DNA from 4 places in the Zhengella sedimenti genome. Region 3 is predicted to be linked to each of the others. Evidence: predicted binding sites of a transcription regulator. Region 3 holds the regulator's gene; each other region holds the start of a gene.
What was found. The regulator LexA, encoded in region 3, represses DNA repair genes until DNA is damaged. The targets are predictions, from matches to a motif close to TGTTCNNNNTGTGTTCNG.
Positions count from the first base shown of each region.

Region 1: ACLB6G_RS03925 (helicase-related protein) is a predicted target of LexA. The motif match lies at 3,946-3,963, and genes of this name have one in related genera.
Region 2: ACLB6G_RS00960 (YifB family Mg chelatase-like AAA ATPase) is a predicted target of LexA. The motif match lies at 2,251-2,268, and genes of this name have one in related genera.
Region 4: def (peptide deformylase) is a predicted target of LexA. The motif match lies at 3,592-3,609, and genes of this name have one in related genera.

Region 1 is NZ_JBKFFP010000001.1:786,072-793,304, reverse strand. Features, by position in the region: gene fdxA (ferredoxin FdxA) at 1-173, opposite strand, end outside; gene ACLB6G_RS03930 (RNA-binding S4 domain-containing protein) at 345-752, opposite strand; gene ACLB6G_RS03925 (helicase-related protein) at 786-3,803, opposite strand; gene ACLB6G_RS03920 (hypothetical protein) at 3,995-4,360, opposite strand; gene phbB (acetoacetyl-CoA reductase) at 4,493-5,215, opposite strand; gene ACLB6G_RS03910 (acetyl-CoA C-acetyltransferase) at 5,337-6,515, opposite strand; gene phaR (polyhydroxyalkanoate synthesis repressor PhaR) at 6,798-7,233, shown strand, end outside.
Region 2 is NZ_JBKFFP010000001.1:191,922-199,154, forward strand. Features, by position in the region: gene addA (double-strand break repair helicase AddA) at 1-109, shown strand, start outside; gene trxA (thioredoxin) at 185-508, shown strand; gene ACLB6G_RS00960 (YifB family Mg chelatase-like AAA ATPase) at 637-2,169, opposite strand; gene gshB (glutathione synthase) at 2,344-3,288, opposite strand; gene ACLB6G_RS00970 (putative bifunctional diguanylate cyclase/phosphodiesterase) at 3,491-4,861, shown strand; gene ACLB6G_RS00975 (septal ring lytic transglycosylase RlpA family protein) at 4,866-5,213, opposite strand; gene ACLB6G_RS00980 (ferredoxin reductase domain-containing protein) at 5,343-6,008, opposite strand; gene ACLB6G_RS00985 (PRC-barrel domain-containing protein) at 6,229-7,233, shown strand, end outside.
Region 3 is NZ_JBKFFP010000004.1:363,878-371,110, forward strand. Features, by position in the region: gene ACLB6G_RS13690 (peptidylprolyl isomerase) at 1-476, shown strand, start outside; gene trpD (anthranilate phosphoribosyltransferase) at 520-1,542, shown strand; gene trpC (indole-3-glycerol phosphate synthase TrpC) at 1,545-2,360, shown strand; gene moaC (cyclic pyranopterin monophosphate synthase MoaC) at 2,364-2,846, shown strand; gene ACLB6G_RS13710 (molybdopterin molybdotransferase MoeA) at 2,858-4,078, shown strand; gene lexA (transcriptional repressor LexA) at 4,192-4,896, shown strand; gene ACLB6G_RS13720 (SDR family NAD(P)-dependent oxidoreductase) at 5,029-5,787, opposite strand; gene ACLB6G_RS13725 (class I adenylate-forming enzyme family protein) at 5,792-7,233, opposite strand, start outside.
Region 4 is NZ_JBKFFP010000001.1:10,765-17,997, forward strand. Features, by position in the region: gene dapE (succinyl-diaminopimelate desuccinylase) at 1-697, shown strand, start outside; gene ACLB6G_RS00065 (transporter) at 703-1,290, shown strand; gene truA (tRNA pseudouridine(38-40) synthase TruA) at 1,281-2,030, opposite strand; gene fmt (methionyl-tRNA formyltransferase) at 2,035-2,967, opposite strand; gene def (peptide deformylase) at 3,007-3,540, opposite strand; gene ACLB6G_RS00085 (DNA recombination protein RmuC) at 3,659-4,876, shown strand; gene ACLB6G_RS00090 (TraR/DksA family transcriptional regulator) at 4,984-5,298, shown strand; gene ACLB6G_RS00095 (hypothetical protein) at 5,320-5,493, opposite strand; gene ACLB6G_RS00100 (NADP-dependent oxidoreductase) at 5,654-6,688, shown strand; gene ACLB6G_RS00105 (lytic murein transglycosylase) at 6,695-7,233, opposite strand, start outside.

The DNA of each region.
Region 1 (7,233 bases), on a different contig from region 3:
TCGGGTTTTATGGCCTCAGCGGGGCATTCCGGCTCGCAAACGCCGCAGTCGATGCATTCGTCGGGATGAATGACGAGCATGTTCTCGCCTTCATAGAAACAGTCGACCGGACAGACCTCGACGCAATCTGTGTATTTGCACTTGATGCAATTGTCGGTGACGATATAGGTCATCTCAGGCTCCGGCGCTTCAAGCATCGCTCCGTTCTTTTGCGTGTCAGGTAACGGCTTTGGATGCCCCTGACAAGAGAAAGCTTTGCTGCCCGGCGGGCATTTCGGGTCAAGTTTTTGCGGTGCGGCAGAATGGCGCGCCTTCCATGGCCGGCGGCCGCAGGACCGGCGAATTCAGCCATCGCTGCCTTTCAGCCGGTCCGTCTGGCGCCGCTCCTTCTTGGTCGGCCGGCCCTTCCCGGCCTCGCGCACCGGCAGCAACTGGTCTGGCAGCCGCTCGTCGCGCGACGGCGGCGGTGGCGAAAGATCCTCGTAGAGCAACCGGGCTTCCTCGTATGGTCCGCGCCGGGCACCCGGCGCCACGATCTTCAGAACCAGGACACGCCCTTCCAGCGTCACGGTCAGCACGTCGCCCGGACGCACCGCCTTGGCGGCGCTCTCGGTCTTGTCGCGATTGACCCGGACGCGGCCAGACTGGACCAGCTTGGCGGCCAGCGACCGCGATTTCACGATACGCGCGAAGAACAGCCACTTGTCCAGCCGCTGGCGTCCGCCGCCATCCGCGCCGGCCTCGGCCGTCATGCCGCTGGAAGACCTGTCCGCGCCGTCATGGCGTCATTTGCCCATCTTGTCCTTTAGCGCAGCCAGCTTGGCAAAGGGAGAATCCGGATCGATCCGCTGCGGCTTGGCCTCGCGCTGCGGCTTGCCGGCTTGCGGCCGCTCCGGCTTGCCATGCCCCTTGTTCGGAGGCTTCGGCCCGCGCTTCTGGTCACGGCCCCGGCCCTTGAAACCTTCGCGCTTTGGCTCGTTTTCGCGCCCGCGCGGCGCCTGCGGACGGCCCCGCCCCTCGGCCCGGCCCTGCCGCCAGACGGTGATCGTGCGCGGCGCTTCCGGTTCCCTGTCCGCGCTGTCGGCCTGGTCCGGCGTCTGTTCGGCGGCAATGTCGGCGCCGCCTTCACTGGTTTCCGGAGCCGGTTCCGCTGCCTCGCCGGCGGGCTGCGGGCTGGCTTCTGCCGCGGCAGTCTCCGCCGCATCGTCCGTTCCGGGCGTCTGCGCCGGTATCGCATCCAGGCTCGCCGCGGGACCGGTGTTTGCAGCGTCATCCGCCGGCGCCGCGACGGCCTCCGGCTTGCCGGCCGCATCCAGCGCGGCCAGGTGCGCTTCAACCTCTTCGGCGGGTTTTGTCTCGCCGCGGTAGCCCAGCGCCCCGAGGATCTCGTCCATGTCGTCGGGCGTCGCGCCGAGGATGGACATCATCGCCGGCGTGACGACGAAGGCGCGCCCGTCATAGCCGCCCTCCGGCCGGTTGCCCTGACCGGGCTGCCAGGAAACGGCGGGGCGGATGAGATCGGCCAGCCGCTCCAGGATGTCGACGCGCACGGCCCGCCGACCGAGCACGCGGAACCCCGCCAGACGGTAGAATTCGGTCTTGAACGCCGGGTCGGTGACGACCGAGGTACGCCCGGCGGCAAGCGCCGCCACCACGTCGCCAAAGCCCGGCTCGTCCCTGGCATCGTGGAACAAGGCCCAGAGCGTGGTGATCAGCCCCGCCGGCGCCGGCTTGAGGAGCGCAGGGACAAAAAGGTGATAGGCGCCGAAACGCACACCCAGCTTGCGCAGGCCCGCTCGCGTGTCCTGGTCGAGCGCCTTGACCTCGTCGGCGATCTCGCGCCGGTTGATCACGCCCATCTGTTCGGCCATGCGGAAGGCGATACCCTTGGCGATGCCTTCCAGCCCTTCTCCCGCCGCCAGGTCCTGCAGGGGCTTCAGGAGGCTTTCGACCTGGTAGCCGACGAAACGCTCGGCCCGCGCCGCGACCTTGTCGCGCGCCGGGCCGGTCAGCTGTTCATCGGCCAGCAGGATCACGCGCGGCCGCAGGACATTGTCACCGGCGGCCAGCATGGCGATGGGCGAGCCAAGCCAGCGCAGGATGCCGTCGGACGACAGGGCAAGGTCGCCATTGGCCGTGGCGGCGAAACGCTCGGCACGCGCATCGAATTCCTGCCCCAGCGCCTTCTGCGCCGCGCCCTTCACAGCCTTGGCGTCCTCGCCTTCCGCAGACGTGTCGGCTGTGAACCGGAACCCCTGCAACTGACCGACGTGATGGCCTTCGACAGTGACGTCCCCGGCCGGGCTGATTTCCGCTTCCAGCATCGTGTTTTCTCTCAAGCGCCTCATGAGCACGGAAGTCCTGCGGTCTACGAAGCGTTTCGTCAACCTTTCATGCAGGGCATCCGACAGCCTGTCCTCGATCTCGCGTGTTTTTTCCTGCCAGTGTGCCGGATCGGCCAGCCATCCCGGCCGGTGCGAGACGAATGTCCATGTCCGGATCTGTGCCACGCGGGCCGACAGCGTGTCGATATCGCCCTCGGTCCGGTCGGCCCGTCGCACCTGTTCGGCCATGTAATCCTCATCGACATGGCCGTGCCGCACCAGGTCGCCGTAAAGCTGGCCGATGATCTCCGAATGCTGTGCCGGGGCAATACGCCGGTAGTCCGGCAGCGCACAGACGTCCCAGAGCAGTTCCACCCGTTCGCGGTTCGTCGCCAATGCCTGCACGTCCGGATCGCGCGAGAGGAAGCCCAGCGCCTGCTGGTCGACGGCCGGCAGCGCCCGCGTCAGCCCTTCCACCGGCGGGATGGTTTCCAGCGACCGGGCAAGCGCCGCAAGGCTGGAGAAATCGAACTGCGCGGTCCGCCATTGCAGCGTGCGCACCGGCGCGAAGTCGTGCGCCTCCAGCCGCTCGATAAGTTCCTCCTCGAACATGTCCGCCTGTCCGGTGACCCCGAACGTGCCGTCGCGCGTGTGCCGCCCGGCACGTCCCGCGATCTGGCCGAGTTCCGCCGGCGTCAGTTGCCGGTACTGGAACCCGTCGAACTTGTAGGTCTGGGCAAAGGCGACATGGTCCACGTCGAGGTTCAGCCCCATGCCGATGGCATCTGTCGCCACCAGGAAATCCACGTCGCCCGACTGGTAGAGGCCGACCTGCGCGTTGCGTGTGCGCGGGCTGAGCGCGCCGAGCACGACCGCCACGCCGCCGCGCTGGCGGCGGATGAGTTCGCCGATCGCATAGACCTCGTCGGCGGAGAAGGCGACGATGGCGGACCGGCGCGGCAGGCGGGTGATCTTCTTCGATCCCGACCAGGCAAGATGCGACATGCGCGGCCGCGTCACCACGGAAAGGCCGCGCAGCAGCTTTTCCAGGATGCCGCGCATGGTGCCGGCGCCGAGCAGCAGGGTTTCCTGCCGCCCGCGCAGATGCAGGATGCGGTCGGTGAAGATATGCCCGCGCTCCAGATCACCGGCCAGTTGCACCTCGTCGATGGCCACGAAGGCGGCATCGGTCTGGCGCGGCATGGCTTCCACCGTGCACACCGAATAACGCGCGCCGGGCGGGTTGATCTTCTCCTCGCCGGTGACAAGCGCCACGTTGCCCGCGCCCACCTTTTCGCAGACCCGGCCATAGACCTCCCGCGCCAGCAGGCGCAGTGGCAGGCCGATCACGCCGCTGTCGTGCGCGACCATGCGCTCGATTGCCAGGTGTGTCTTGCCGGTATTGGTGGGACCCAGCACCGCCGTGACATCCCGCCCGGAAAGGACGAGCGGTTCGTTCTGTCTTGCGGGCGCGTTCATCGTGGGCGGAGCGGTCCTTCGGACGGATCAGGGACAGCGCAAGGGCTGCGCCCGTTTCCAAAGCACAGCTGGAAGCAGGCTGCAAGCACGACCGGTCCTTTTCTCATTCATGCGCCGGTTGCAACCGGTGCGCGGATTCAGGCGGAACGAGTCTGGAACGAATCGGCGACGAATCGCTGACTCCGGTTGATTCAGGCTTTGTTCCCGCCACTCCCATATGGGAACCGGCTGATCGCCTGGCAACGGCTCCAGCGGACCGGCTCGCCGGAAACGCCGTCGATCACGCGCACAAGCAGCATGGCCTCCTCGGACAATTGCCGCATCTCGATCACCTGTCCGGCTTCCGGGTCGCCCTCGGGGCCTTCGTAACGGAAACTGTGGCGGCCATAGTCGCCGATGATCTCCGCACCCGACGGGATGGTGATCGCGGGCCCGTCGATGTGCAGCCGCTTGCCGTCCGGCGAGCACCAGTCGCCGTCGATCCTGTCGGCGAGAACGGGTTGTGAAAACAGCAGGCCGGCGATCAGGACCGGCAGGGCATGCAGGATCCTGCGCATCGCATTCTCTCCGCTTGTCGCACTGCGCCGATGATACCCGTTTTCGCAGCCGGTGCGAAGCCCGCCTTCCGGAAACGCGAACGGGCGCCCGGAAAGGGCGCCCGCCGTTTTGCATTCCACGGTTTCCCGGCCTTACGAGAAATACTGCCCGCCATTGGCCGAGATCGTCGCCCCGGTGATGAAACCGGCATCGTCGGAGGCCAGGAAGGCCACGCAGCGCGCGATCTCCTCCGGTTCGCCCAGCCGGCCGACCGGAATCTGCCCGATGATGCTCTCGCGCACCTTTTCCGGCACCGCCATCACCATGTCGGTGGCGATGTAGCCCGGCGCCACCACATTGACCGTGATGCCGGCCCGCGCGCCTTCCTGCGCCAGGGCGCGGGTGAACCCGATGTCGCCGGCCTTGGCGGCGGAATAGTTGGCCTGCCCGGCCTGGCCCTTCTGGCCGTTGATCGAGGAAATGGTGATGACGCGGCCGAATTTGCGGTCGCGCATGCCGGGCCAGACATTGTGCGTCATGTTGAAGACGCCGGTCAGGTTGGTGTCGATCACCTCTTTCCACATTTGCGGCGTCATGCGGTGGAACATGGAATCGCGGGTGATGCCGGCATTGTTGACCAGCACGGCCACCGGACCGAGTTCCTCCTCGACCTTCGCGATGCCCGCCTGGCAGGCCTCGTAGTCGGCAACCGACCACTTGTAGGTCTTGATGCCGGTTTCCGAGCTGAACTTCGCCGCCGCCTCGTCATTGCCGGCATAGTTGGCGGCGACGGTGTAGCCGGCTTCTTTCAGAGCCATGGAAATGGCCGCGCCGATGCCGCGCGATCCGCCCGTGACGATTGCTACCTTTGACATGCACTTCTCCTCCCCTTCAAGGAGCGGACCGGAAGACGCGAGGACGGATGAAGAAACTTCAGGCCAATGGCCCGGTTGCTTCTCCGCCGCTTCACACCCTCCTGCCCGCTGATGGCTGTTCTCACATGGCCTCGAAACACATGGCGACACCCATGCCGCCGCCGATGCACAGCGTGGCAAGGCCCTTCTTCGCGCCGCGCCGCTTCATCTCGAAGGCGAGCGTGTTGAAGATGCGCGCGCCGGACGCGCCGATCGGATGGCCGATGGCGATCGCGCCGCCGTTCACGTTCACGATGTCCGGGTTCCAGCCCATGTCCTTGTTGACCGCGCAGGCCTGTGCGGCGAAGGCCTCGTTGGCTTCCACCAGATCGAGGTCGTCGACGGTCCAACCGGCCTTCTCCAGCGCCCTGCGCGAGGCCGGGATCGGGCCCGTGCCCATGATCTGCGGATCGACTCCGGCCGTGGCCCAGGACACGATGCGCAGCATCGGGGCGATGCCGCGCCGCGCCGCCTCTTCCTCGGTCATCAGCACGGCCGCCGCCGCGCCGTCATTGATGCCCGACGCATTGGCCGCCGTCACCGAGCCTTCCTTGTCGAAGGCCGGGCGCAGCTTGGCCACGCTGTCCATGGTCACGCCATGCTTGATGTACTCGTCGTCGGAGACGATCAGGTCGCCCTTGCGGGTCTTCAGCGTCACCGGAACGATCTCGTCCTTGAAGCGGCCGGCCTTCTGCGCCGCTTCCGCCTTGTTCTGCGAAGCGACGGCAAAGGCGTCCTGGTCGTCGCGGGTCAGCTGCCACTGGCGCGCCACGTTTTCCGCCGTGTTGCCCATGTGATAGCCGTAGAACGCGTCGGTCAGGCCGTCCTTGATCATCGTGTCGATCATCTTCATGTCGCCCATCTTCACGCCGGAGCGCAGATGCGCGCAGTGCGGCGCCATGGACATGCTTTCCTGGCCGCCCGCCACGATGACATTGGCATCGCCCAGCGCGATCTGCTGCATGCCCACCGCGATGGCGCGCAGGCCGGAGCCGCACAACTGGTTCAGGCCCCATGACGTCGCTTCCTGCGGGATGCCTGCGCCCATGGCCGCCTGGCGGGCCGGGTTCTGGCCCTCGCCGGCCGACAGGATCTGGCCCATGATCACTTCATCGACTTCCCTGGGATCGACGCCGGCGCGTTCCAGCGCGCCCTTGATCGCGACCGTGCCCAGCACATGGGCGGGGGTATTGGCGAATGAACCGTTGAAGGCTCCCACAGGCGTACGCGCCGCGCTCGCCACGACAACCGATTTCGACATGCTGCTTTCTCCCTTGAAAATGGAGCTGGATGGTGCCGCAACGTTTGACCGGGCGCGCGCCGATGTCAAACGAGACATTGGGCGCAAAGACCATGCTCGGCTGCGGTCCGATTGCCTGCTGCAGTGCAATATGGCATTGGATGGGGCCTCCAATCAAGTTCGCACATCGTTCAATGCACTGCACAAATCGCTTGGAACCACGCGCATGTTGCGCCTATGCTGCGCCCGGGTCCGCCCTTGTCGGCGGCAATGACTGATCCTGTTTGAACCAGGGAGGTGGAGATGGCAGGCAAGAACGACACGGTGGTGATCAAGAAATACGCCAACCGGCGGCTCTACAACACCGGCACCAGCACCTACGTGACGTTGGAAGACCTGTCGGAGATGGTGAAGAAGGGTGAGGAATTCACCGTTCTGGATGCCAAGACCGGCGAGGACATCACGCATACCGTGCTCACCCAGATCATCTTCGAACTGGAGAACAAGACCGGTCAGTCCATGCTGCCGATCCCCTTCCTGCGTCAGTTGATCGCCTTTTACGGCGACCAGATGCAGATGATCGTTCCCAGTTTCCTCGAACAGTCGATGAATGCCTTCACCAAGGAGCAGGAACGCCTGCGCGCGCAGATGAAGGAAGCGCTCGGCAACACGCCGATGGGAACCATGATGGACAACCCGACCATGAAGGCGCTGGAGGAACAGACCCGCCGCAACATGG
Region 2 (7,233 bases), on a different contig from region 3:
CCGACCCGTCGCCTGCGCCCTGCTTTTCACCGAGGCGGCGCGGCTGATCACGCTGCCCGATGCGGCTATGGACGAGGCACTGGCGCGGCTGCGCCGTCATCAGGCGTGACAAAGATGTGACTTGAACAGCGTTGCCCGAAAGACCACATTGGCGGCAACACGATTCCTGCAAGGAGAACGAAGAATGGCGACCGTCAAGATCGACAAATCCAATTTCCAGTCCGACGTGCTTGGCGCCGCCGAGCCGGTGGTGGTGGATTTCTGGGCCGAATGGTGCGGCCCGTGCAAGATGATTGCCCCGGCGCTCGACGAGATCGCCGGCGAAATGGCCGGCAAGATCAAGATCGCCAAGGTCAATATCGACGAGAACCCGGAACTGGCGGCCCAGTATGGCGTGCGCTCCATCCCGACGCTGATGATCTTCAAGGGCGGTGAAGTGGCCGACATGAAGGTGGGCGCCGCGCCCAAGACGGCCCTGTCGTCCTGGATTTCCGGCGCGGTGGCCTGAGCCGTCACGCCTGGACACACGGCCCGTGAGGCCGTGAACGAAACAGCTGTCGAACCCCGGTGCCTCGCGCCGGGGTTTTCCATTTTCTGCGGCCGGGCGTAATCGCGGCCACGGCCCCATGCCGCCGCTCAGGCCGCCGACGCCATGCGTTCGCCTGCCATGCGGTAGGAAATGGATTCGGCCAGATGGATGCGGCCGACGGTTTGCGCCCCGTCGAGATCGGCCAATGTCCGTGCAACCTTCAGGATGCGGTGATAGGCGCGGGCGGAAAAACCGGCCTTCTCGGCGGCATCATGGAGCAGTTGCAGACCGGCGGCATCGGGGTTTGCCACCTGTTCGACCAGTGCCGTCGGGCAATGGGCATTGGTTGATGCCGGCGGCAGGCCAAGAGCCTGGTAGCGTTCGGACTGGATGAGCCGGGCCTTTTCCACGCGGCGCGCCACGACAGCCGACGTCTCCGCGGCGGACGGGCGGATCAGGTCGGTCGCCGTCACGGCGGGCACATCGATGCGCAGGTCGATACGGTCGAGGAGCGGGCCGGAGATGCGCGCCTGGTAATCAGCCTGGCATTTGGGTCCGCGCGGGCAGCGATGCCCCGGTTCGCCCGCCATGCCGCAGCGGCACGGGTTCATCGCGGCAACAAGCTGGATGCGGGCGGGATAGGAGACGCGGTGGTTGGCGCGCGCAATGAAGCACTCCCCGCTTTCCAGCGGCTGGCGCAGGGAATCCAGCACGGCGGGCGAGAATTCCGGTAACTCGTCGAGGAAGAGCACGCCGTTATGCGCCATGGACACCTCGCCCGGCCGGGCACGGAACCCGCCGCCGACCATGGCCGCCATCGATGCGGAATGGTGGGGCGCGCGGAACGGGCGCCGGTCGGACAGCTTGCCGCCGGCCAGTTCCCCGGCGATGGAGGCGATCATCGAGACATCGAGCAGTTCGCGCGGCGTCAGGCGCGGCAGGATCGAGGGCAGGCGCTGGGCCAGCATGGACTTTCCCGATCCGGGCGGCCCGACCATGAGCAGGTTGTGCCCGCCGGCAGCGGCGATCTCGAGCGCCCGCTTGGCCGTTTCCTGGCCCTTGATGTCGGCCATGTCGGGCAGGTTCGCCGGCGCCTGGCGGATCATCGGCTCCGGGCGCGACAGGACCTGCGTGCCGCGGAAATGATTGGCGATGGCGATCAGGCTGCGCGGGGCGAGGATGTCCATGTCCGCACCCGCCCAGGCCGCCTCGGCCCCGGACCCGTGCGGACAGATCAGTCCGAGCCCCTCGGCATTGGCGCCCATGGCGGCCGGGAGCGCTCCGGCCACCGGCGCGATGGTTCCGTCGAGCGCCAGTTCGCCGAGAACGACATAGGAGGCCAGCGCATCGGGCGGAATCGCACCGAGCGCGGCCATGAGGCCGAGCGCGATCGGCAGATCGTAGTGGCTGCCCTCCTTGGGCAGGTCGGCCGGCGCGAGATTCACCGTCACCTTCCGGACCGGCATGGTGAGGCCGGAGGCATGAAGCGCTGCCTGCACGCGCTCTCGGCTCTCGGCAACCGCCTTGTCCGGCAGGCCGACGATGTGCATGTTCATCTTGCCGGGCGCGACCATGACCTGGACGTCGACCGGAACAGCCTCGATTCCCTGAAAGGCAACCGTGCGGACACGTGACACCATGTGTCATCCCCTTCGCGGACCGCCCCCCCAGCAGCCCGCCGCTCATGTGTCAGCACGCATCATATTGAAAATCACAACCGGCGGAAGAAATCAAGAACAAAGCAAAAACATTCCACCCGCCGCGGTGGAATTTGGTTGCATGCGGTTGCAATGGCGGAACAGAAGCCTTGCGGCTCAGCCGGCGCGGCGTTTCTCGACCGCATCCCAGAACAGGGCCGCGATGTCCGCGCCGCCGAACTTCTTCACCTCGCGCACCCCGGTGGGAGAGGTGACGTTGATCTCGGTCAGCCAATCGCCGATGACGTCGATGCCCACGAGAATGAAGCCGCGCTCGCGCAGCGCCGGACCGATGCGGGCGCAGATTTCCTTCTCCCGCGCGGTCAGTTCGGAATGCTCGGCCCTGCCGCCGACATGCATGTTGGAACGGCTGTCGTGCTCGGCCGGCACGCGGTTGATCGCGCCCACCGGTTCGCCCTCGATGAGGATGATCCGCTTGTCTCCCTTGCGCACGGCGGGCAGATATTGCTGCACGATGTAGGGCTCGCGGAACACCTGCTCGAACATTTCCAGCAGCGCCGCCAGGTTGCGGTCATCCTCGCGCATGTGAAAGATGCCGGCGCCGCCATTGCCATAGAGCGGCTTGATGATGACATCGCCATGCTTGCGCCGGAAGGCGGCCACATCTTCGCGGTTGCGCGTGATCAGCGTCGCGGGCATCAGGTCGGCGAACTCGGTGACGAAGATCTTCTCCGGTGAATTGCGCACCCAGGCCGGATCGTTGACCACAAGCGTCGCCGGGTGGATGCGCTCAAGCATGTGGGTCGTGGTGATGTAGTTCATGTCGAAGGGCGGATCCTGGCGCAGGAGCACGACGTCCATTCCGGACAGGTCGGTGCGCACTGCCTCACCCAGGGTGAAATGGCTGCCCTTCACGTCGCGGACCTCGAGCGGCTCGAGCCAGGCATGGATGGCGCCGTCCTCCTGGGACAGGCTGTCCGGCGTGTAGTGGAAAAGGCTGTGGCCCCGCGCCTGCGCCTCCAGGCAGAGGGCGAAGGTGGTGTCGCCTTCGATCCCGATCGAGGAAACATGATCCATCTGGACCGCGATGTTGAGTGCCATGCCCGCTTGCTCCCTGATGGCCGGCTTCAAGCCGGACCGGTGACGTCCGTCCTGCCCATGTATCGCCCGGCGGGCGTCTTGCCAATTCCAAACAGCCGGGCGGCTCATCGCGGGTCACGGCGTTGACCGGCGCAGGGCATCACGATTTGTTCAGGATTTCGCGCCAGCATCGGGCAATCGCGATGGTTAAACAGGGCAGTCCATGCGCATGTCCGGCAGAGACGACCGGCATTTGTCCGCTCACGATGCCGTGCTGACGGATCCGTTGACGGGGCTCGGCAACCGCCGGCGCTTTTCGCACAAGATCGCGCGGCTGATCGAGGACAGGCGGAACGATCCGGCCCCCTTCGCCATCTGTATTGTCGATCTGGACGGCTTCAAGCCGGTCAACGACCTTTTCGGCCGTGTCGCGGGCGACAACATTCTCATGCAGGTGGCGCTGCGCCTGCGCAACGCAGTCGACGAGGGCGCCTCGGTGGCGCGGATCGGCGGCGACGCCTTCGCCATCCTCTATCCATGGGTCTTCACCGAAAAGGCCGCGCGCGACCATGGCGAGATGCTGCTGGAAGTGATTTCGGCGCCCTACGACCTTGGGGACCGGACAGCGCGGCTGGGCGCCTCCATCGGCGGCGCGCTCTTCTACAACGGCGAGGACGATGCGGACGCGCTGCTGGAAAAGGCGGAAACGGCGCTGCGTCACGCCAAGAACTCCGGCCAAGCGACAGCCACCATCTACAGCGCCGCAATGGAGGAGGAAGCCCGCCGGGCGATGCTGATCGAGCAGGCGCTGCGCCGCGCGGTTCCGGCCGGGGAGGTCGAACCCCACTTCCAGCCCATCGTGGACCTGAAGACACGCCAGACCGTCGGTTTCGAATGCCTTGCGCGGTGGACCGATCGCGATGCCGGACCGGTCCCTCCCTCGGATTTCATTCCGATCGCCGAGGAGCGCGGCATCATCGGCGCGCTGTCACAGTTGCTGCTGCGCAAGGCCACACAAGCCGCGCAGGACTGGCCGGATCACCTTTTCCTCTCCTTCAACCTGTCGCCGTCGCAACTCGTCGATCCCAATACCGGCCTGACGATCCTCGCCATCCTTCACCAGACCGGATTCGATCCGCGGCGGCTGGACGTCGAGATCACAGAAACCGGCGTCATGACCAATCCCGCAGCGGCCAGGACGGTCATCGCGGATCTCCGCCGGGCCGGCATCCGTGTCGCGCTCGACGACTTCGGCACCGGCCAGTCGTCGCTGGGCCGGTTGCGCGAATTCCAGTTCGACAAGCTGAAGATCGACCGCGCGTTCATTTCAGGCGTCCTGCACGACCGGCCCTGCAGCCACATCGTCAAGGCCATTCTCGCCATGTGCGAGGGGCTTGGCATGGACGCCGTGGCCGAGGGCGTGGAGGAGGAGGCACAGGCGCAGGTGCTGCTCGATTTCGGGTGCACAGGCGGACAGGGCTACCTGTTCGGCAGGCCCTGCGACGCCCGGTCGACGCTGGTGCGCCTTCGCGATGCCTTCCCGCACACTGTCCACTCCGATCCGGCCGCGGCGAACGGGCCAGGCAAGGGCTGACGGTTCAGCCGTTCACCAGGCAGACCTTGGTGTGGCCGCGCGAGATGAACCCCAGCTTGCCGGCGGCCGCCCTGGAAAGGTCGATCACGCGGCCCTTCACGAAGGGTCCGCGATCATTGATGCGCACGATCACCGAGCGGCCATTGCGCTGGTTGGTGACCTTGACACGTGTGCCGAAGGGCAAGGTCCGATGTGCCGCGGTCATCGCCGCCGGGTTCATGCGCTCGCCCGAGGCGGTGCGCGAGGTGAGCGCGTACCAGGATGCGCTGCCGCATTGCGCCGCCGCCGTTTGCGCGGCCAGGGGCGTGATGGCCACGGCCAGCGCAGCGGCGAGAATGGTGTGCTTTTTCATGATCTACCCGCATTTTCTCTTGTAGTGCCGGCGCGGGTAGGAACGAAACGGGGCGAGAGCGTGGCAGGGGCCGGCGGCGCCGTTCACTTGGAATGAACGGCTGAAACATCCCCGCGGCACAGGAAAGCGTCATTCGTCGAGACTGACGGCGTCCGGACTGACGCCCAGCCCTTCGAGATGGCCCTTGACGGCCTCCATCATGGGCGGCGGGCCGCAGAGGTAGAATTCCTGGCCGAGGTTGCCACCCGTGACCCGCGACAGCAGGGAGGCATCGACCATGCCATGGTGCATGCCCGACTTGCTTTCCTCCGACAGGACATGCACGACCTGAAGGCCCGGCATCTTTTCCAGTTCATCGCGGCAGATGATGTCCTGTTCCGTCTTGTTGGCGAAGATCAGCGTATTGCCAGCCAGTTCATTGCGGGCCTTGAGATCGCGCAGGAGCGCAAGGAAAGGCGTGATCCCGGCGCCACCGGCGATGAAGACCCCCGGACCCTTGTAGCGGAAGGTCTCGAAGGGCTCGGCGATGCGGACGGTTTCACCGACAAGCAGTTCGTGCAGCCGGCATGTCACGCCGTCATGGTCGGGATAGCGCTTGATGGTGAATTCCAGCGTGTCCTCGCCGGGCAGCGAGGTCATGGTGAAGGGCCGCGTCTCATCGCGCCATCCCTCCCGGTCAAGCGCCAGTTCTGTCGCATCGCCAGGCTCATAGGCAAAGCCATCGGGACGCTCGATCCGGAACCGGTGAACGTCGCGTGTCAGCGGTTCGATCGCACGTATCTCAACCTTTTGCATCCGTCATCTCCTTCGGTTTCGCTGGATCAAACGGTTCCCGCGCCGCGTGGTTCCGGGCGCGGAAGACTTCAACGAAAGAGAAATCGGCATGGCCCGGGAACAAGGCGCGCCATCGTTCATTGACAGTGCGTCGACAGAACGCCGCGCGGCGCAAACGATTTTCGAAGCCGATTTGCACCGCGCGGCCATATGCCACCCGGACATACAGAGGAATTATAACATGCTTAACAAGCTCTTTACCACCACTGCCATGGTCGCGCTCATGACAACGGGCGTCCTTGCGGCCGAACAGAATGCGGCCAAGGACATGAACCATGCCGGCCAGCCGGTGTTCTCGCAGGAGGCCGCACAGGACCTGACCTCGGAGACCGGCTATTTCGAAGCGGCCGCGAGCCAGATCCTCGCGTCCAACCTGCTTGGCGCGACGGTCTATGTGAAGGCGTCCGGCGAGCGCGGCGCGGCGATGGACGGACAGTCCGGCTACGGCACGGACAACACGACCGCCAAGCAGGATCGCGTCGAGGGCGAACAGGCCGCCGGCATGACCGACAGCAACGAATCCGAACGCGCCGAAAACCAGGCTGCCGGCATGGCGGATGGCGAGCGCAAGGCCGAAAACCTTGAAGGCAACGAGGCCGCCACCGGCCAGGCCGCGCGCCAGATGGCGATGATGGACAATCTCGATTCCGTCGGTGACGTCAATGACGTCGTGATGGGCCGTGGCGGACAGGCCGAGGCGGTCGTGATCGGCGTCGGCGGCTTTCTCGGCATCGGCGAGAAGAATGTCGCGGTCGATTTCAGCAAGCTGAGCTGGGTCGAGCGGAACGGCGAACGCTGGCTGACGATCTCGGCGACGCGCGAGGAACTGGAAGCGGCTCCGGCCTTCGACACCGAAACGCTTACCGCTGAGCGCGACACCGATCGCGACGACAGGCAGCAGGTTTCGGACGCTTCCGGTGAAGCGATGGATGAGAATGCCCGCCAGGATCGCACTGCGTCCGGCGAGCAGATGAACCAGACGGACGACCGGGAACAGATGGCCGCAACGGATGACGGCGACGTCGATCGCGAAACCACCGCTGCCGTCGACCGCGAAGGCTGGACGCAGACCCAGCAGGGCGAAATGAGCGCCGAAAACCTGCTTGGCACCTCCGTCTATGGTGCGAATGACGAGGATCTCGGCGAGATCGGTGACGTCATCGTGACGGCTGACGGTGAAGTCGAG
Region 3 (7,233 bases):
CGCGCGACCGCACCCTTGACGAGGTCCGCGATGCGGTGGTGGCGGCATGGACGGCCGACGAGCGCGCTGAGCGGCTGGCTGCCAGGGCTGGCGAACTGGAAAAGCGCCTTGCCGATGGCGAGACCCTCGACGCCATCGCCGCCGAACTGGATCTGGAAAAGCAGATCAAGCGCGGGCTGAAGCGCGGCGCCGACGATGCCGATATCGGCAAGGCCGGTGTCACCGCCGCCTTCTCCATCAGGCAGGGCGGCACCGGCCTTGTGCCGGGCCCGTCGTCGCAGACGCAGATCCTGTTCCGGGTCACGGAGGTGTTCGAACCGGCTGGCGCATCGGCCGAATCGATTCCCGATGCCGAACGCCAGCAACTGACCGGTGCGTTTTCAGACGATCTGCTGGAACAGCTTGTCGCCGTGCTGCGCGACAAGTACGCCGTGACCATGGACCGCGGCGCGCTGCAACGGGCCTTGTCCTTCTGAGGGGAAGGACGGCCGGAACCGATCCCGTATCGCGGAGGGGGCGATGAGTGAACTGAAAAGCGCGATAGCCAAGGTGGCAGAGGGCGCGCCGCTGAGCTTCGAGGAAGCGCGCAATGCCTTCGACATCATGATGTCGGGCAACGCGACGCCCAGCCAGATGGGCGGGTTCCTGATGGCGCTGCGCGTTCGCGGTGAAACGGTGGACGAGATTTCCGGCGCCGTCTCGACCATGCGCGCCAAGATGGTGCCGGTCGAGGCGCCCGCCGATGCCATCGACATCGTCGGCACGGGGGGCGACGGTTCCGGCACCTACAACGTCTCCACATGCGCCGCCTTCATCGTCGCCGGCTGCGGCGTGCCCGTCGCCAAGCATGGCAACCGCGCGCTGTCCTCGAAATCCGGCGCGGCGGACGCCCTCGCGGCGCTTGGCATCAACCTGGAACTTGATCCCGCCGGGATCGCGCGTTGCATCCGCGAGGCCGGACTGGGCTTCATGTTCGCGCCCGCCCACCATTCCGCCATGCGTTTTGTCGGCCCCACCCGCGTGGAACTGGGAACGCGCACGATCTTCAACCTGCTCGGGCCCCTTTCCAACCCGGCCGGGGTCAAGCGGCAGCTTGTCGGCGTGTTCGCGCCGCAATGGCTGGAATCGCTGGCCCATGTCCTCAGGGACCTGGGCTCGCAACGGGTCTGGATGGTCCACGGCGACGGCCTTGACGAGATGACCACCACAGGGGTTACCCATGTTGTGGAACTGAACGAAGGCACGGTGCGCCGTTTCGACGTGACACCTGAGGATGCCGGTCTGGCGCGCGCATCGCTCGCCGACCTCAAGGGCGGTGACGGCGCCCACAATGCGAAGGCCTTGCGCGGAGTGCTTCAGGGCGAGAAAAACGCCTACCGCGACATCGCCCTGCTGAACGCCGGCGCCTCGCTCGTCGTTGCGGACAAGGCGGAAACCGTCGCCGAGGGCGTCGCCATGGCCGCGGCCTCCATCGACGAAGGACGTGCCTTCGCCGCGCTGGAACGCCTGGTCGCGGTGTCCAACGCCGGCAAGGAAGCCTGACCATGGCCGATATCCTGAAGAAGATCGAAGCCTACAAACGCGAGGAAATCGCCGCCGCCAAGGCAGCCCTGCCGCTTGCAGAGGTAAGGGCCAGGGCACGCGATGCCGATGCGCCGCGCGGCTTCCTGAAGGCGCTTGAGGACCGCAAGGCGGCCACGCGCTTCGGCCTGATCGCCGAGATCAAGAAGGCCAGCCCGTCCAAGGGTCTGATCCGTGCCGATTTCGACCCACCGGCGCTGGCGCGCGCCTACGAGGCCGGTGGCGCGGCCTGCCTTTCGGTGCTCACCGACAGCCCGAGCTTTCAGGGTGCGCCCGAATTCCTGACGGCCGCGCGTGAGGCCGTCGCCCTGCCCGCCCTGCGCAAGGATTTCATGTTCGAGCCCTACCAGGTCTGGGAAGCCCGGTCATGGGGCGCCGACTGCATCCTCATCATCATGGCAAGCCTTTCCGACGGCGAGGCCCGCGCCCTTGAAGAGACGGCTTTCGAAGCGGGCATGGATGCGCTCATCGAGGTCCATGACGAGGCCGAAATGGAGCGCGCGCTGACCCTCTCCTCCCGCCTGCTCGGGGTGAACAACCGCAATCTGCGCACCTTCGAGGTCAGCCTCGCGACGACCGAGCGCCTGGCCGCGATGGCGCCGGACGACCGCCTGCTCGTCGGCGAGAGCGGCATCTTCACCCATGACGATTGCACGCGGCTTGCCGGCTGCGGCGTGACGACCTTCCTGGTGGGCGAAAGCCTGATGCGCCAGGACGATGTGACGGCCGCAACCCGCGCCCTGCTCGAGGGCGGCACCGCCCGCCGGGCTGTGGGCTGAGCCATGGCTGACCGTCTCACGCATATCGCCGATTCTGGCGAAGCCCACATGGTCGATGTCGGCGACAAGGCCGCGACCACCCGCACGGCCGTTGCGGAAGGCGCGGTGCGAATGAATGCCGGAACGCTCGCCATGATCCTGGCGGGCAATGCCAAGAAGGGCGACGTGATTGCCACCGCGCGCATCGCCGGCATCATGGCCGCCAAGAAGACGCACGAACTGGTGCCGCTGTGTCATCCATTGCTGCTGACAAAGGTGACTGTCGACATCGAGCCTGACGACGCCCTGCCCGGCCTTCGCGTACGCGCCCTGGCGCGCGTCAACGGCCAGACCGGTGTGGAAATGGAAGCGCTTTCTGCTGTCTCGGTGGCTTGCCTGACGATCTACGACATGGCCAAGGCCGTGGACCGCGGCATGGTGCTCACCGATATCCGCCTGATCGAGAAACAGGGCGGAAAATCGGGCCATTGGCGCGCAGAGGACTGAGGAAAGAGAACATGGCATTGCTTCCCGTCGCAGAGGCGCTGTCCCGGCTGCTTGAAGGCGCCGGACTGCTGGGCACGCAGGACGTGCACATCGCCGACGCGGCAGGCCGCTACCTGGCCGAGGACCTGGCCGCGCGCAGAACACAGCCGCCGTTCCCCGCTTCCGCCATGGACGGTTATGCCGTGCGGGCAGCCGACATCGCCACCGTGCCGGCCGAACTGGACGTGATCGGCGAATCCGCCGCCGGCCACCGCTTCTCCGGCAAGGTCGGTGCTGGCGAATGCGTCCGCATCTTCACCGGCGCACCGGTTCCGCCCGGCGCCGACACCGTCATCCTCCAGGAAGACGTGACGGTCCTTGGCGGCGGCCGCATCCGCGCCGGACAGTCAGAGCCGGAAGGCCGCAACATCCGCGTCGAAGGCCTGGACTTCCGCCAGGGCGGTACGATCCTGAAGGCCGGACGAAAGCTGGACGCCGCGGCGCTGTCGCTGGCCGCGGCAGCCAATCACGACCGCCTGCCGGTCGCGCGCAGGCCCCTGGTGGCGATCCTGGCGACCGGTGACGAACTCGTGCCGCCCGGCACCCTGCCCGGCCCGGACCAGATCATTGCATCCAATTCCTTCGGCGTTGCGGCCCTGGCCGCCGAGGCCGGCGCCGCGGTCATCGACCTGGGGATTGCCCGCGACGACCGCGCCGTCATAGCCGCCGCGGTCGGCCGCGCGCGCGATGCCGGCGCCGACATCATCGTCACCTTGGGCGGCGCTTCCGTCGGCGATCACGATCTCGTCCAGTCGGTCCTGACCGACATGGGCATGGACCTCGATTTCTGGAAGATCGCCATGCGGCCCGGCAAGCCCCTCATGGTCGGCCGCTTCGGCGAAACGCGCGTGCTCGGCCTGCCGGGAAATCCTGTCTCCAGCCTGGTCTGTGCCCATCTGTTCCTGCTGCCGCTGATCACCGCGATGTGCGGCGCCCGTCACGTCCACGACATCCGCATGGCCCGGCTGACCGTGCCGATGAAGGCCAATGGCGACCGGCAGGATCATGTGCGCGCGGTCTGCGCGGGCGATGGCACGGGCGGGCTCGGCGTCACGCCTTTCGAGCGCCAGGATTCCTCCATGCTTTCCACCCTCGCCGGGGCCAATTGCCTCGTGATCCGGCCCATCGCTGCCCCGCAAGCGGCAAAAGGCGTTGCGGTTCCCTGCCTCATCCTGCGCAATCCGGACACCTGACACCTTGCCCCGGACCGTCCTTTTCGGGACCGGATGGGCAGCCCCTTGCGGAACAGGACGGGAACAGATATGTTTGTTCCGGTTTTGTATTGCGACTCGTCTGGAGGTGGCCTGTGCTCACCCGCAAACAGCATGAACTTCTGCTCTTCATCCATCAGCGGCTGAAGGAGACGGGCATTCCGCCATCCTTCGACGAGATGAAGGATGCGCTGGACCTGGCTTCGAAATCGGGCATTCACCGCCTGATCACGGCGCTGGAGGAACGGGGCTTCATCCGCCGCCTGCCCAACCGGGCGCGCGCGCTGGAGGTGATCCGTCTTCCCGAGGCCATGGCGAACGGACCGCAGACGCGCGGATTCTCGCCAAGCGTCATCGAGGGTGGCCGGGGGCAACCGGCCGCGGCAAGACCGGCAACGCCCGAAGGCGATGCGGCGCAATCGATCGCCATCCCCGTGATGGGGCGCATTGCCGCAGGCGTGCCGATCGACGCGATCCAGCACCAGACCCACACCATTGCCGTTCCGCCGGACATGCTGGGCGGCGGCGAGCACTATGCGCTTGAGGTACGCGGCGATTCCATGATCGAGGCCGGCATCTTCGACGGTGACACGGTGATCATCCGCAACGGTCAGACCGCCAATCCCGGTGACATCGTCGTCGCCCTGGTGGACGAGGAGGAAGCGACGTTGAAGCGCTTCCGCCGCAAGGGCGCCTCGATTGCGCTCGAAGCGGCCAACCCGTCCTTCGAGACACGGATCTTCCCGCCCCACCGCGTCAAGGTGCAGGGCCGTCTTGTAGGACTGATCCGCCGCTACTGACGACCGGGAACGCCTTGCCTCGCGCGGCGTTCCCATCCTCTGTGAGGGAATGGTCCCGGCACCCTCTGGCAAGATGCCGGACGTTCCGCTTTCGGGAGGGGTGGTCCGGAGACCGGGAGCGGTCCGGTCGGATCAATGCGCGAAATTGTGCATCCCGCCATCGACCGGGATCACATTGCCGGTGATGTAGCCGGCCAGCGGCGAGGCGAGAAAGGCGACCAGGTTTCCGATATCCTCCGGTTTGCCGAAATATCCGATCGGAATGTTCCTCTCGATGAAGCTCTGCCGCGCTTCCTCGGTCGGATGCAGCCTGTTCAAGATCTGCTCGCTCACAATGCGGCCCGGCGGGATGGTGTTGACGGTGATGCCTTCCCTGGCGATGTCGCAGGCCAGCCCCTTTGCCCAGAGATGAACCGCTGCCTTTGCCGCGCTTGCAGCATTGACGCTGCGCGGTTCCATGGTGCCGCTCAGGTTGATGATGCGGCCCCAGCGGGCGGCACGCATGGCCGGCAACAATTCCTGTGTCATCCGCCGCACCGCGGTGAAGTTGAGCGCGAAAGCCTCGTCCCAGTCTTCATCCGGGGCATCGATCGGCAAGGGCCTCGACCCGCCCGCGCAATTGACGAGGATCTGGATCGGGCCGACCGCCTCCTGGGCTTCGCGGGCAATGCGCGCGACATCGTCCTTGTCCGTTATGTCGCCGGGGATCAGGACGAGCCGCCCATGGCCGGCGGCAGCCACCTTTTCGGCCAGCGCCTCCAGAAGATCCGCGCGCCGTGCTGTCGCAACAACGACAGCGCCTTCGCGTGCCAGGACTTCCACGATGCCCGCGCCGATGCCGGCGCTCGCGCCTGTTACCAGCGCCGTGCGTCCCTTGAGTTGCAAATCCATCCGGTCAGGTCCTCTTGAAGTAGTCGGCAAAGCGGTTCTTCTGAACCTTGCCGGTGGTGGTCAGGGGCAAGTCCTTCTCCTCCACGAAATGATAGAGACGCGGAACCTTGTAGGCGGCGAGTTCCTTGCGCATGGCCGCATCGAGGGTCTTTGTGAAGTCTTTAGGAACAGGGCCGCTCGGAACGATGACGGCGCCGATGATCTCGTCACGAACCTCGTCCGGCACTCCGACGACAAAGGCGAGCTTGACGCCGGGCTGGCTCATCAGCAGGTCCTCGACCTCGGCCGGCGACACGTTGATGCCGCCTGTCTTGATCATTTCCTTGATGCGGCCGCGGAAATAGAGAAAGCCGTCCTCATCGACGAACCCGAAATCGCCGGTGCGGAAATAGCCGTCCGGCGTGAACGCCTCGCGGTTCTTGTCCTCGTCCTTGTAGTACCCGATCGTCACATAGCGTTTGATCTGGATTTCCCCGATCCTGCCGCGCGGAAGCTCCTCATTCGTCTCCGGGTCGGCAATGCGCTGGATGACGCCGTCAAGCGGCCTGCCGACGGAGGCATGGACCTTGTCGCGTGGATCCAGCTTGCCGTCGCTGACATTGCAGTTTCCGTAGCTCTCGGTCAGCCCGTAGATGTGGCAGATTTCTGTCGCACCGAGTTCGACGATCCGCTTGAACTGTTCGACCGAACCCGTCGCTCCGCCCGAGCGCAGGCAGGTGAGATCGCGTTTGGGCCGGTCAGGGTGTTCGTGCATCGCTTGCGCCATGTTGGGCGTGCCGTAGAACAGCGTGCACCGCTCTTCCTCTATGATCCGCAGCGCTTCGCCCGCATCGAAATGTTCCTGCAGCACCACGCAGCCGCCATGGGTGAGAAGGTTGAACAGCGCGTTCTCGCAGCCCAGTCCCCAGTAGAGCGACACCGCCAGCCAGAGCCGGTCTTCATGGGTCACATGCATCCGGTTGCCGAGGTTCCACATGTTCTCGATCAGCGCATAGTGCTGGAGTTGGACGCCCTTGGGTGTGGAGGTCGAGCCGGATGTGTAGAGAAGATAGGTCACGTCCTGCGGATCGATGGCCGCCGCCGCGTCGTCCAGGACCTTCTCCGGCACGTCGCGTCCCAGTTCCGGAATGGTCTCGAAGGCGATGCTGTCGCGATAACCCCGGGATCCGTGGTGGATCAGTGTCTTCAGCTTCGGCACCTGCTGGTCATGCGGCTCGAGTTCGCCAAGCATCGCCACATAATCATATTTCAGGAAGCTGTCGGCGAAGATCAGGGCGTCCGCATCCGAATGCTTGAGGATATAGGCCAGCTCCCGCGTCGTGACCCATGTGTTGACGGCGATCATCACGCCGCCGAGGCTGCAGATGGCCAGATCGGCGATGATCCATTCGGGCTTGTTGCCCATCAGGATCGCAACGCGGCTTCCGCGACCGATCCCCAGGGCGG
Region 4 (7,233 bases), on a different contig from region 3:
GCCGACCAATCCGGGCCAGATCGGCGACATGGTGAAGACCGGCCGGCGCGGTTCGGTGTCCGGGCGTATCGTCGTGCACGGTGTGCAGGGTCACGCGGCCTACCCGCATCTCGCCGACAATCCGGTGCGCTCGGTCATCATGCTGGCCGAGGCGCTGATGACGCCGCCCTTCGACGAGGGATCGCGCGATTTCCAGCCGTCGAACCTGGAGGTCACCTCCATCGATGTCGGCAACACGGCGGCCAATGTCATCCCGGCGAAGGCGGAGGCCCGTTTCAACATCCGTTTCAACGACCACTGGACGGCCGAAACCGTGATGGCGGAAATCCACAACCGGCTCGACCGGGCAGCGCAGGACACGCGCCTGCGGCCGGGCGGACGGGAACCGGTCAGCTACGAGCTTATCTGGGCGGACCGGCCGAGCCATGTGTTCCTGACCCGTGACGAGGACCTGATCGCGACGATCACCAGCGCGGTGGAGGCGGAAACCGGGCGCGAACCGGCGCTTTCGACCTCGGGCGGCACGTCGGACGCGCGCTTCATCAAGGATTACTGCCCCGTGGTGGAGTTCGGACTGGTCGGCCAGACCATGCACATGGTCGACGAACGCGTTCCGGTTTCAGACCTCGAGACATTGACGCGCATCTATCATCATTTCATCGCCTACTGGTTCGCTGCCAAGGCGGGCGGAGCCTGAGGGCCATGCTTGACGCCGACTACGTGCAGGCCCACCTGTCCGCCGCCTGGCGCATCATGGCGACGGCGAAGGGTGACGCGTTGGCGCGCATGGATATCTCGGCGGAAGGGTTCTGGCGGTCATTCTGGTCGATCCTGCTCGCCCTGCCGCCCATGCTGCTTTCCTGGGTGGCGGCCGCGCCCGATTTTTCGGACGGCTCCGCGCTGTCTGCGACCGTGCTCCGGCTGGGATTGGCCGACCTCGCCGCATGGCTCCTGCCGATAGCCTTGCTCGCGCTCATCGGCAACGGCATCGGCATGGGCCGCTCCTTCGCGGCCTACGTGATCGCCACCAACTGGGGCAGCGCAATTCTCGTATGGCTGGCCGTGCCGCCGGCGCTCGTGCGGCTCTTGTCGCCGGGCGAGCCCGACCCGTCCGGCTTTCTCTCGCTGACGATCTTCCTGGTCTCGCTGGCCCTCGGCTGGCGCATCACGCACGGATCCATCGGCCGCGACGCCATGTATTCCACGGCGATCTTCATCGGCATGGCGGTCACGTCCGTGCTCGTGCTGGTCGCCATGCACAGCCTCCTCGGCCTGACCTCTCAACCGTAATCGACGCCGGTGAGATAGAGCCCGTGCGGCGGGGCCAGTGCGCCGCAGGCCTGGTGGTCGCGGGCTTCCAGCGCATGGCGCAAGTCGTCCCTGGTCCAGCGGCCCTCGCCCACAAGCTTGAGCGATCCGACCATGGACCGCACCTGGTTGTGCAGGAAGGAGCGGGCCGAGCAGCGCACCTCGATGCAGTCCCCGGACCGCGTCACGGCGATGCGCTCCATCGTCTTCACAGGGCTCTTCGCCTGGCACTGGGCGGCCCGAAAGGTGGTGAAATCATGGGTGCCGATGAGCACTTGCGCCGCATCGGCCATCGCCTGCTCGTCGATCACGCCCTTCTTCACCCACCAGGCGCGGTCGCGGTCCAGCGCCAGCGGCGGGCGGCGGTTGACGATGCGATAGAGGTAATGGCGGCGGGTGGCGGAAAAGCGCGCGTGAAAGCCCTCTTGCGCCTTTTCGACGGACAGGACCGACACCGCCTCGCCGGCCTCGCGCAGCATGGCGTTGACCGCCTCGTGAAACTTGAAGGGCGGCCAGTCGCGCTCAAGATCGGCATGGCTGACCTGCCCCGTGGCATGGACGCCGGCATCGGTGCGGCCGGCCACCTGCAAGGTCACATCCTCGCGGGCAAAGCGGGCGATGGCGGCCTCGATGGCGGCCTGGACACTGTGGCCGTTCTTCTGGCGCTGCCAGCCCTTGTAGGGCGTGCCATCATATTCGACCGTCATCCGATAGCGCGGCATGGCGTCAGTCCAGCCTCGTTCCGGGACCGACCGGCGCTCCAAGGAGAAAACCCCTGGCGTCGAGCGGCTTGCCGCCGGCCTTTTGCAGCCGGGTGAGGCGAACGGCGCCCTGGCCGCAGGCCACCGTCAGCGCATCGTCCAGCACGGTGCCGGGCGCGCCCTCGCCCTTGCCCAGCGTCGAGCCCAGAAGCTTGACCCTTTCGGGGCGGCCTGCGCCGAGCGTCATCTCGCACCATGCGCCCGGGAAGGGCGAAAGCCCGCGAATCCGGTTGTGAACCTCGCGAGCCGGGCGCGACCAGTCGATCCGCGTCTCGGCCTTCCCGATCTTGCCGGCATAGGTGACGCCGTCTTCCGCCTGCGGCGTCAGCGTCAGCGTTCCGGTGGCAAGCGCCGCCATGGCTTCCACCATCAATGGCGCGCCGGTTTCCATCATCACGTCGTGCAGTTCGCCGGCCGTCATGTCCGGGCCGATGGCGACGGGCGCCGTCATGGCCACCGGGCCCGTATCCAGCCCCTCGTCCATCTTCATGACCATCATCGCCGTTTGCGTATCGCCGGCCATGATGGCGCGCTGGATGGGCGCCGCGCCGCGCCAGCGTGGCAGGGCGGAGGCATGGCCGTTGAAGCAGCCCAGGCGCGTGCCTTCCAGAACGGCCTTCGGCAGGAGAAGGCCATAGGCGACAACGACCGCCACGTCCGCCTCCAGCGCACGAAACGCCGCCTGTTCCGCTTCTCCCTTCAGCGAGACAGGCGTGCGCACCTCAAGCCCGAGTGCTTCGGCGGCCTTGTGAACGGGCGAAGGCGTCAGTTCAAGGCCACGGCGGCCGGCCCTGCGCGGCGGCTGCGAATAGACGGCAACGATCTCATGCCCGGCCGCGTGAAGCGCGCGAAGCGTTGGCACGGAGAAATCCGGCGTTCCCATGAAGACGATGCGCATGGCAGGCTCCCCCGGCTTCCTGAAGGCGGCGCGGACGCGTCAGCCCACCATGGTGCGGGTGCCGCCGCGATCCTTCGCCAGTTTCCTGAATTTCTTGATGACCATGTCGCGCTTCAGGCGCGAGATGTGGTCGATGAAAAGAACCCCGTTCAGGTGGTCGATCTCGTGCTGCAGGCAGGTGGCCATCAGGCCCTCGGCCTCCATCGTGCGCTGCTTGCCGTCAAGGTCGAGATAATTGACCGTGACGCGGGCGGGCCGTTCGACCTCGGCGTAATAGTCGGGGATCGACAGGCAGCCTTCCTCGTATACCGACCGGTCGTCGCTGGATGCCACGATCTCCGGGTTGATGAAGACATGCGGCTGCGGTTCCTCGTCCTCCTTGGCCAGATCGATGGTCAGCATGCGGATCGGCTCGGCCACCTGGATGGCGGCAAGGCCGATGCCCGGCGCATCATACATCGTGTCCAGCATGTCCCTGGCGAAATTGCGCAAGGCATCGTCGACGCGCTCGACAGGCTTTGACACCTCGCGCAGGACGGGATCGGGCAACAGGACAAGCGGCTTGATCGTCATGGCGTGCACATAAGCGTTCGCGCGCGAGGCGTCAACGCGCCTGCTTGCGTTTGTTCGCGTTTTGATCTCGCATCGGCGATGCAAAACTGTTACCGTCACGATCATGGAATCGTTGATCATGCTGCTTTCGGAGCCGGCTGGCACGCTCGGCCGGACCATCATCACATTGGGACATGTCGCGCTTGCGGCCGCGGCGGTGCTGGTGGGGGCCGGCCTCCTGGCATGGCGGCGGGGGGCGCGGCGGAGCGCCGAAGCCGCCGCGCAGGCAGCCGAGCAGCAGCGCCTGCTGGCCGACCTGATGAAGGCGCAGGGCGAGATGCAGGGACGCATGGCGACGCTGGCCGAGGTGTTCGGATCGCGCCAGGCCGAGCTCAACCAGTCGATCCGCGAACGCCTCGACGGCATGACGAGCCGGATCGGCCAGACGATGGCCGAGCAAACCAAATCGACCCATGAAAACCTGGCGAAACTGCAGGAGCGCCTGGCGGTCATCGACACGGCGCAGACCAACATCCAGTCGCTGGCGGGCCAGGTGGTGGAACTTCAGGCCATCCTTTCCAACAAGCAGACGCGCGGGGCCTTCGGCCAGGCCCGCATGGAAGCGATCATCGCCGACGCACTGCCGGCGGGCGCCTATGAATTCCAGGCGACGCTCGCCAACGGTTCGCGGCCGGACTGCCTGATCCTCATGCCGAACGGCGCTCCGCCCTTGGTCATTGACGCGAAATTCCCGCTTGAGGGCTGGAACGCGGTCCGCGAGGCGGAACACGCGGAAGCCGAGAAGCAGGCCCGCCAGCGCTTCCGGCGCGACATGGAGGTGCATGTTTCTGCCATCGCCGAGAAATATCTCAACCCCGGCGAAACACAGGACACCGCCTTCCTGTTCGTGCCGTCGGAATCGATCTTCGCCGACATCCACGAACACTTCGAGGCGCTGGTGCAGAAGGCGCACAGGGCACGCGTGGTCATCGTTTCCCCATCGCTGCTGATGCTGTCGGTGCAGGTGGTGCAGGCGGTGCTGAAGGATGCCCGCATGCGCGAGCAGGCACACCTGATCCAGGGCGAGGTGGCGCATCTGATGAACGATCTGGGGCGGCTGAACGACCGCGTGATGAAATTGCAGAGCCACTTCGGACAGGCGGCGCGGGACATCGAGCAGATCGTCACCTCCACACAGAAGCTGTCGCGGCGCGGCGAGAAGATCGAGGCGCTGGAATTTGCACCTTCCGAAGCCGATCGGCGGCGCCAGGGCATGTCCTTGCAGGATGGCGCGCCGCCCCCGGGCGGCGAAAACGGGGGTGGACGTCTCAGGTTGCGCCTGGTCGACGAGGATTGACCCGAAGCCCGGTCTTGAGCCAAATCAAGAAAAATCACGCAAGTCCGGTTATCGTGCCGGAAGACGAGCCGCGCACGACGCGGCCTACAAGAGGAAAGACAAATTTCATGGTCGATGTCGCCTATTTCAAGAACAAGCTTCTCGCCCGCCAGGCCGAACTGCGTGAACGTCTCGCGGAAATCGAACATGACCTGGACGAACCGGCGAGCGCGGACACCGAGGAGCGGGCCACGGAGCGCGAAGGCGACGAAGTGCTGGAAAGCCTCGGCAACCAGGGCATGGAAGAGCTTCGGCGGATCGACGCGGCGCTCAAGCGCGTCGAGGACGGCAGCTATGGCGATTGCGTGAAATGCGGCGAGGAAATCTCTGTCGACCGGCTGGAACTTCTGCCGGCCACGCCCTTCTGCCGCAATTGCGCCTGACCGGCACCCTTCGCCTGACGATCACCGTTTGACGCGAATGCGCACCGGCTGAAGCGCCAGCCGGTCGCAGGCGCGCAGGAAAAGTGCGCGACGGGCGAGTTCGCGCGCCTCGGTCAGCAATCCGCCCTGCTTGAGCAGTCTAGCCTGCTTGATCATCATCATGGCGAGGTCGTTCAGGCGGCCGTATCTTTTCATCTCTCATCTCCCTGTGCCCCATTCCCTTTTACGCCGATCGTGCCAAACGGTTTCGGGCTTCACGTTCTGTTTACCAAGGCTCATACGGCACGGCCTGCTTGCCCTCGCCGGTCGCGGGCCTATAGTCCCGGCTCGACGATCGCCATCAGAGGAGAACAACATGGGCGCGAACGGTCAACGGATCATCCTGACGGCTTATCCGAAAGGAATGCCGGGCCATGACGAACTGAAGCTGGAAGCCCATGACTATGCCTCGCCGGGCAAGGGCGAGGTCCTGCTCAAGGTCATCTACCTGTCGCTCGATCCCTACATGCGCGGGCGCATGAGCCCGGCCAAGTCCTATGCCGCCTCGACCGAGATCGGCGGCGTGGTGACGGCGGAGGCGGTGTGCTCGGTGGTGGAAAGCGGCGATGCCTCGCTTTCGGCCGGTGACATCGTGCTGGCACGCACCGGCTGGCAGAGCCATGCGGTGCTGCCGGCCAATGCCTGCCGCAAGCTCGACCCCGCGGCCGCGCCCATTTCCACCGCGCTCGGTTGTCTCGGCATGCCGGGCTTCACGGCCTATGCCGGCCTGATCGAGCATGGCAAGCCGAAAGTCGGCGAAACCGTGGTCGTCTCGGCGGCGAACGGCGCCGTCGGCCAGCTCGTCGGACAGATCGCGAAGATCAAGGGCTGCCGGGCTGTGGGCATTGCCGGATCGGACGAGAAATGCGCGCAGGTGGTGGACGAATTCGGTTTCGACGCCTGCGTGAACTACAAGGACGCCGATTTCCCGGAGAAACTCAAGGCGGCCTGCCCGGACGGCGTGGACATCTATTTCGAGAACGTGGCGGGCGACGTGCTGAAGGCCGTGATCCCGCTGTTCAACGAATTCGCCCGCATGCCGGTTTGCGGCACCATCGCCTATTACAATCTTTCGGGACTTCCGGAAGGGCCGGACTTCCTGCCCATGTTCATGCGGGCGATCCTGGTGAAGCGCCTCACCGTGCGCGGCTTCATCAATTACGACCACGAGGCGGAGCATCGCGTCGCCTTCGAGCGCGAGATGGCGGAGTGGGTGCGTGACGGCCGGATCCGCTACACGGAAGACATCGTGGACGGACTGGAAAACACCGTGGACGCCTTCCGGGGCCTGCTCACGGGGCGCAACAAGGGCAAGCTGATCATCCGCGTCGCGGACGATCCGACGGCCTGATCCGGGTCAGCGGATCGCCTTGACCAGTGCCGCACTGGGAAAGCAGGTGGGCTGGCGGCCGTTCTTCGCCTGCCAGGCGCCGATGGAGCGCCGGGTCTTGAAACCCGGCAGGCCGTCGGCGCCGCCCACGTCATGGCCCTGGCTCTCCAGGACACGCTGCATGGCGGCAATGTCGGAGCGCCAGAGCTTGTCGATCTTCCCCCAGCCTTGGGTAAAATCGCCGACATTCCATTCGATGCGGTCGCCGACATGGCCGACGAAGAGCGCGTAGAGGTCGCTCTCGTTGTAGTCCTTCAGCACGTAGAAGTTGGGCGTGACGATGAAGGCCGGACCAAGGCGTCCGGCCGGCATCATGAGATAGCCCTCGCCCCTCAGTTCGTGGGCGGGGAAGGCCTTGCCGTTCACCCGGCGGATGCCCATCGCTTCCCATTGCGCGATCGGCCGGCCCCGGTCCGGACCTTCCAGCGCGCAGGAAACCGATTGCGGCACGACCACCTCGAAGCCCCAGTCGCGGCCGGTCTGCCAGCCGTGATGGCGCAGGTAAT